DNA from 2 places in the Photobacterium sp. AWH4_225 genome. Region 1 is predicted to be linked to the other one. Evidence: riboswitches for the same ligand, from Rfam matches in the RefSeq annotation. Region 1 holds a riboswitch; the other holds the start of a gene.
What was found. Region 1 has a riboswitch for lysine ahead of ACXAD4_RS22370 (Na+/H+ antiporter NhaC family protein). Riboswitches for the same ligand answer to the same signal wherever they lie in the genome.

Region 1 (3,900 bases):
GCCTGCCAATGTCATTGATGCGGCGGCGGCCGGCGCTTCCAGCGGATTGATGCTGGCATTGAATGTCGGTGCGATGCTCTTGGCGTTTATTGGTTTGATTGCCTTGGTCAATGGCATGCTGGGTGGGATAGGTAGCTATATTGGCCTGCCTGAACTGTCGCTCGAATATCTTCTAGGCTATTTGTTTTATCCTGTTGCATTGATTATTGGTATTCCGTTTGACGAAGCGATGGTGTCAGCCTCCTTCATAGGTCAGAAGTTGGTGCTGAATGAATTTGTGGCTTACGTGAACTTTACTGAATACCTCAAAGTGACGGAGCTATCTACCCGAAGCACAGCCATTATTACTTTTGCCTTGTGTGGCTTCGCAAACTTTGCAGCGGCTGCCATGTTGCTAGGCGGGTTAGGGACTATGGCACCGAAGCGGCGTCATGAGATTTCTACTCTCTGCATGCCTGCCATCTTTGCCGCGACTCTGTCCAATCTGATGAGTGCGACGATAGCAGGTTTCTTTTTCTCTTTTTAGCCATTGATGAGGGGGTAGCATTGTGGTGATAGGCCTGGATTACTGAATGAATAGTTAACCCCTCAAAAAATAATACGAAAAATTGTCAAAAATTCGCTGCATATTTTTCACTCTGTTGTTATGATACGCAGGCTCAATTTGAGAAGAGTTATTTAATGCAACATCAAGTACAAGTTAAACCATCTGATATCATTACGTTTTCGTACTGTATCTAACTGTTTCCCTTATATTTATCGTCACATTAATAATTCAATTTTAACTGACCGTAGCTATTGGCTTGCGGTTTAAATGAATTTACATAAGGGACATCACATGTCTAAGTCTACTGGTATCGTTAAGTGGTTTAACGAAGAAAAAGGTTTCGGTTTCATCACTCAAGAGAACGGCGGTGCTGACGTATTCGTACACTTCCGCGCTATCGCTTCTGAAGGTTTCAAGACTCTTTCTGAAGGTCAGAAAGTTTCTTTCGACATCGAGCAAGGCCAGAAAGGTCCTCAAGCTGCGAACGTAGTTACTCTATAAGTTTCCGAACTTTAGAGAAGAAAATGCTGGCCTAGGCCGGCATTTTTTGTATCTGCAATATCTGAACCCCAACTCCTCCCTCAACATACCTTTAACCACTTTTTTATTTAGGTACCGCTGGGTAAATATGCAGGTTGAGCCTCCATTTTAGCACCGGTACCTTGTGTCTTTCTCAGGCCCTCTCCGGTCAACCCCGACAAAGCTAAGACTACTCCAGATAAATACTGATATGAAATCCACCATTAACAGCAAAAAATAGCCTTTGTGGTTGTTGTTGCTGCAAGCATGGTAGCCAGTAGTGCAATGTTTTGTTAATTGAGTGTTTAATAAAATATATAATGTGATATTGATCACAATGTGGCGTCAAGTTGATTTGGATTATGCGTTTTTATGTTTTATTCAATACAAAGCGGGTGGTTATTCACTGCCTGCAACGTAGAGGCGCATTACCTAAGAGTAGTTTAGTGAAGGTCGACAGCCGATGAAGCTAAACGAAAGGAGTCAATGCCGAAGTGGTTTTGGTCGTCAGCCAAGCTGCTGGGGTTGTTCTTAATAGGAGCAGCACTGTCATCTCGGGCCCTGCCCGGATGGAGAGCTACAGCAATTTTTGTTTTCGAACAGGTAAGTTCGCCTACCGATTTCGTACAGCCTTTGTCGCTCGCGTGCTCCTTACGCCCCTCCTCTAAATACTCAAATACCTTGATGTTGTTTTTTAGGAGAAGTCTACGAATGGCTGATTACGGATTATTGTCCATCGTACCCGCGGTGCTGGCGCTGATACTCGCCTTTACCACTCGGCATGTTGTTTTGGCTCTGGGCGTTGCAGTGATCAGCGGCATGCTGATCTTAACCAAGGGTCATCCTGTCGATACTGCGTTGATGTTCTTGTCTGATGGGCCGTTCACACAGCTTGCATCGGGCAGCAACGCACAGATCATTATTGTTATTACCATTATTTCCGGCTTTATCTACCTGGTCGAGCAAAGCGGTGGTATGGCAGCGTTTTCGACCATGGCGACCCGCTATGTGTCATCACCATTGAAAGCCCAGCTCGCCACCTGGGCAACCGGGATCGGGGTGTTTTTTACCGACTCGGGCAACTCGCTTATTCTTGGCCCGATGTTCTCGCCAATTTACAACAAGCTCAAGCTGAGCAAGGAGAAGCTGGCCTTTATCATTGACTCGACCTCGTCGCCGATTTGCGTGCTGATCCCGATTATCAGCTGGGGTGTCTACTCGCAGGGCCTGATTGAGAACGCATTCGATAACATGGGCCAGCCCGTTGATGGCTTTGCGACTTTCCTGCAGGTGATCCCTTACCAGCTCTATGCCTTGCTGGCACTGTTCAGTGTGCCTGTCTACGCGGTGCTGAAAAAAGACTGGGGGCCAATGGCCGAAGCCGAGCGGCAAGCTCGCCAGCAGGCTGAGGAGAGCGTACTGCCTGTGGATGACCAGCAGGTGAAATCAGGCCGTATCTCGCTGATTGTATTGCCCCTGGCGGTACTGTTCGGCTCGCTGATCGCGCTGTTCACTTATAACTACCATCTGCATGGCACCATCAATGGCCCGGTGATCCGAGCATCGCTTGGCACCAGCTATCTGATTGCCTCGATAACGGCGATTGCCTACTACGCTTACACCAAAACTATGACCGCCTCGACAGCCTTCAACACTTTTGTGTCGGGAATGCAGCGGATCATGCTAATTTTGGTTATCTTGCTATTGGCATGGACCTTGGGTGATATCTGTAAGTCTCTGGGTACAGGGGACTATATTAGCCAGGTGATGAATGATCGCTTGCCGGTGTTTATGCTGCCTGCATTGATTTTCATTATCGGCAGCTTTATCTCGGTAGCGACAGGTTCGTCGTGGGGCACTTTCGCCATCCTGATCCCGATTGCAGTGCCGGTTGCCAGTGCGCTGGGCGCCGACCCACTAATTTGTATTGGTGCAGCGCTAAGTGGCGGTATGCTGGGGGATCATTCATCACCGATTTCCGACACGACAATTCTTAGCTCGATGTCGACTGGATGTGATCATGTTTCCCACGTCCGCACCCAGTTCCCATACGCTATTTTGACAGGCGTAACCGCCAGCATCGGCTTCATGGTTGCCGAAATCACCCGTAGCCCGTACACCATCGTACTGGCCGCCGTATTGCAAGTTGCACTGATTGTTTTGATGGTGCGCCGTCAGGCCGCAGCCACCCCAGTTACCGCTTAAATAGCGATTGCTATTTCGAGCTACCGTTTAAAAAAAGGATTGAAAATGAACACACTATTTTGGCTAAGAGATGAAGTAAAAGTGGGTGAGCACCGCACGGCATTGACACCTACCGGAGCCAAAGCCCTGATTGATGCGGGCGCCCAGGTGATTGTCGAGCGTAGCGATACCCGTATTTTCCCTGACCAAGCTTATGTCGATGTGGGCTGTGAGCTAGCGGCGGGCCATAGCTGGACTGAAGCTCCAGAGCACGCTTATATCTTGGGTTTGAAAGAGCTGGCTGAAGATGACTTCCCGCTCAAGCACCAGCACATTTACTTTGCCCATGCGTTCAAGGGGCAGGATGAAGCTGTGCAGATCTTATCCCGCTTCAATGCCGGTGGCGGCCAAATTCTTGACCTAGAGTTCCTGCAAGACGAAATGGGCAAGCGTGTTTGTGCCTTCGGATACTGGGCGGGCTATGTTGGTGCAGCGATTGGCCTGTCGGGTTATATCCACCATTTACACTGTAAAGATGTGTTCGGCGCAGTGGGCAGCTACCCGGATCGCGACCATTACCTAGCAGTACTGCGCGAGCAGGTTGCAACACTGTCAGAGAAGCCTAAGGTATTGGTTATCGGTCAGTTTGG
Region 2 (3,900 bases), on a different contig from region 1:
TTTGCAGTAACCGGTGGTATTGGTGAGCGCGAGTTGGCAGATGCCTACAAAGCGGCGGGTGATGATTATAACGCGATTATGATCCAGGCTGTGGCCGACCGTTTGGCCGAGGCATTTGCTGAGTATCTCCATGAGCAGGTACGTAAGGATATCTGGGGTTACTCACCGGATGAGGATTTGTCCAACGATGATCTGATCCGCGAGAAATACCAGGGGATCCGCCCGGCACCGGGTTACCCAGCGTGTCCTGAGCATACCGAAAAAGGCTCGCTGTGGGAGCTGTTGCAGGTCGAAGAAACCATCGGTATGTCACTGACCACCAGTTATGCGATGTGGCCGGGGGCATCGGTCTCTGGCTGGTACTTCTCCCATCCAGACTCGCGCTACTTTGCGATCGCCCAGATCCAAGATGATCAACGTGACAGCTATGCTGATCGCAAGGGGTGGGATTTGGTCGAAGCCGAGAAATGGCTGGGGCCGAACCTTAATGGCTAGTAGGTTTGCTAAGAACTTTTGTTCGAATAGTCTAGCCTATGCAGCAGAATAAATTTCAAAACCTACCCGTCAGGGAAGACGGGTTAGAGCGACATGGATGTCAGCTTTTGCGTTTTTGAAACTTTCATTCTGTTGCCTGGCTTAAGATATCAAGCAACAGAACAACAATAAAAAAGGCGCTCATTGAGCGCCTTTTTCTTTTCTACTATTCAGAATCTTATCCGTTTAGCCTTACTCAAACAGGCCTTGGTGCAGAACCTTGATCACTTCGCGTGACTCTTCTGTTTTCACCAGGAAGCACAGGTTGTGAGTGCTGGCACCGAAGCAGATCATGCGTGGACTGTAGTCATCCAAACGACTAAATACCTGGGTTGCTGCGCCAGGGGCATCACCGAGTTCGTTACCGATTAGTGCGACTAAGCAAAGGTCTTGCTCGACCTCCACGCTACACAACTTGCTAAGTTGCTCCATTGCCGCAGCAGGCAGGCTTGGGGCACCACCACCGGTATCGGTTTGATCTAGGGTCAATGACACACTGACCTCTGAGGTAGTGATCAAATCAACCGAAATCTTATGCTCGGCCAGAATACGGAATACTTCTGATAGGAAACCGTAGGCGTGGAACATGTTCAGACTGGTCAAGGTAACCATAGTCTGGTTGCAGCGTAGCGCTAAAGCACGGAACTTCGGTGGTTCACTGACTTTCTGACGGATCCAAGTACCGCCTTGTTCAGGCGCTTTGGATGAGCCAATGAAGACAGGGATCTGCTGACGAACCGCTGGCAGTAAGGTCGATGGGTGCAGGATCTTGGCGCCGAAGTTGGCCATTTCAGAAGCTTCACTGAAGCTGATCTCACTGATTGGCTTGGCATTGGCGGTGATACGCGGGTCGGTAGTGTACATGCCTGGTACGTCAGTCCAGATCTCAAGGGTTCCGGCACTGATGGCCTCAGCAACGAGAGCGGCGCTGTAATCACTGCCACCACGGCCTAGGGTCGTGGTTTCACCGTTGTTATCTGAGCCAATAAAGCCTTGGGATACGACAATTGTACCGCTTTCCAGCAAAGGCTGGAGCTGGTCATCGGCGAGTTGGCGGATGGCGTCGATTTCCGGAATGGCTTTGCCGAATTGACTGTCGGTACGCATGACAGAGCGAATATCGAAACGTTGGGCAGTAGCCCCCATTTCGTTGAGAATTTGGGTAAATAAGTGCGTCGACAACAGTTCACCATGGGCAACCAGCTGATCAGTCAGCTTAGTCGATGGTGCTTCGGCGGCCTGCTCGGCTAGGCTTGCCACGTTATTGATAAGTTGTTCTATGTGGCCAGCGACAGCGTCTGGCTGAGCCAGGTTGTCGATAATGTTCTGGTGAATAGAGGTCAATTTATGTAGCCGTTGGGAGCGCTGCTCGTTATCGGCAATTCCGTTTGCAAGTTCAACTAACAGGTTGGTAACGCCGGAACAGGCACTGATCAAAACTACTTTAGCAGCAGGGTTGTCCTTGATGATCGTGGCACTTCGGCTCATGGCGGCATGATCGGCTACGCTAGTACCGCCAAATTTCGCTACGGTTATCGGTGGAGGAACAGTAAAGTTATTTTCGACAAAGCTCACAACGAGTCTCCCAGTAATAAAGAGTATAAACGCAATTAACAGGGGGCTCGGGATGGTAGTCCCGACAAAAGTCAGGAGAGCAAAAAGGTAAGATTGTAAACCGGTACAACAACCAGAAGCTCCCCACCTATTCATTACCATAGTGAATAGATGACAGCCAGAAGGATTCAACCTTCGTAGCCGATACGCCATGCCCCCTGTCATGTCGTATCTCGGCGTTACTCCCCCTCTCCAGACTGCCTCGGGGTGGGGCCCCGCAATCCTAGATACCTGGGTAACGCTCCTCTTCTGTCTGCCCCTGAGAAAAACCTTTCCTCAGGATGAACAAAAAACGATCTACATTGAACCGGATTTGCAGGTGTGTTGTCAATTACATAGAAATAAAATATGCATAAATTTTGCAAAAAATTGTCACAAATGTTGATGGAATCTATGTGCCAGAAGGTGGTCATGATTTGGTATAAGCATAATTAGCTCATTGCTGATATAGTCAATCAGTACCTTACAATAACGATTGACTGTCACGCTTACCGCCAGGGAGGAAAACAATAATGACGATTGGTAGCTTCTACCCACCACAGCGCACCCTTATGGGCCCGGGCCCTTCAGATATCTACCCACAGGTGCTTCAGGCCCTGAGCCGCCCGACCATTGGGCACTTGGATCCGCTATTCATCGGTATGATGGATGAGCTTAAACAGCTGCTGCAATACGCCTTCCAGACTCAAAATACCTTTACCATTGCGGTCTCTGCCCCGGGCAGTGCAGGTATGGAAGCCTGTTTCGTCAACTTGGTTGAACCCGGCGATAAGGTGATTGTCTGCCGCAATGGCGTATTTGGCGACCGGATGCGTGAAAATGTCGAGCGTTGCGGCGGCGTTGCCGTGATGGTCGATAACAACTGGGGGGAGCCAGTTGATCCCGATTTGGTCGCCCAGGCTCTGGACAGCAATCCGGACGCAAAAATCGTGGCCTTTGTCCATGCCGAAACTTCAACTGGTGCGCTCAGTGATGCCGAGGCGATTGCCAAACTGGCCCGTGAGCATGACTGCCTGACGATTGTGGATGCTGTGACCTCGCTAGGTGGCGTTCCTTTGTTGGTGGATGAGTGGCAGCTGGACGCGGTCTATTCCGGCAGCCAGAAATGCCTGTCGTGTGTACCGGGTCTATCGCCACTGACGTTCTCTGAAAAAGCAGTGGCTAAAATCCAAAGCCGCCAAGCACCGGTGCAGAGTTGGTTCCTCGATCAGAGCCTCGTGTTGGGATACTGGAGCGGTGAAGGCAAGCGCAGCTATCATCATACTGCGCCGGTCAACAGTCTTTATGCTCTGCATGAAGCCTTGGTTTTGCTGCATAACGAAGGGTTGGAAAATGCCTGGCAGCGCCACAAAGACGCCCACCTGGAACTTCGTGAAGGTCTGGAGCAGTTAGGCATTGAGTTTGTGGTGGATGAGGCTCATCGCTTGCCTCAGCTGAACGCAGTTTACATTCCTGACGGTATTGATGATGCCGAAGTCAGAAAAACCCTACTTGAGCGTTATAACTTGGAAATTGGTGCTGGCCTTGGTGCTCTGGCAGGTAAAGCCTGGCGTATCGGCTTGATGGGTTATGCTGCCCGCAGTGAAAACGTCGCATTGTGTTTGCGTGCACTGCAAACGACGCTGAAATAAATCTGCGCTTCGATACCAACATTATCGATAGTAAAAAAATGGCTACCTCAAGGTAGCCATTTTTGTCTTTAAGGAGCTGATTTATCAGCTTCACTTTCTATTGTCTGTACCTCAGTCGTAC

Region 2: another riboswitch for lysine. It lies ahead of lysC (lysine-sensitive aspartokinase 3); the one in region 1 lies ahead of ACXAD4_RS22370 (Na+/H+ antiporter NhaC family protein).

Annotation. Positions count from the first base shown of each region.
Region 1 covers NZ_JBSWTF010000004.1:1,135,835-1,139,734, reverse strand. Annotated here, with positions in the region: gene ACXAD4_RS22380 (NupC/NupG family nucleoside CNT transporter) at 1-526, shown strand, start outside; gene cspE (transcription antiterminator/RNA stability regulator CspE) at 839-1,048, shown strand; lysine riboswitch at 1,477-1,654, shown strand; gene ACXAD4_RS22370 (Na+/H+ antiporter NhaC family protein) at 1,778-3,271, shown strand; gene ACXAD4_RS22365 (saccharopine dehydrogenase) at 3,317-3,900, shown strand, end outside.
Region 2 covers NZ_JBSWTF010000001.1:270,283-274,182, forward strand. Annotated here, with positions in the region: gene metH (methionine synthase) at 1-495, shown strand, start outside; gene lysC (lysine-sensitive aspartokinase 3) at 727-2,109, opposite strand; lysine riboswitch at 2,218-2,405, opposite strand; gene ACXAD4_RS01425 (pyridoxal-phosphate-dependent aminotransferase family protein) at 2,661-3,779, shown strand; gene ACXAD4_RS01430 (PglL family O-oligosaccharyltransferase) at 3,848-3,900, opposite strand, start outside.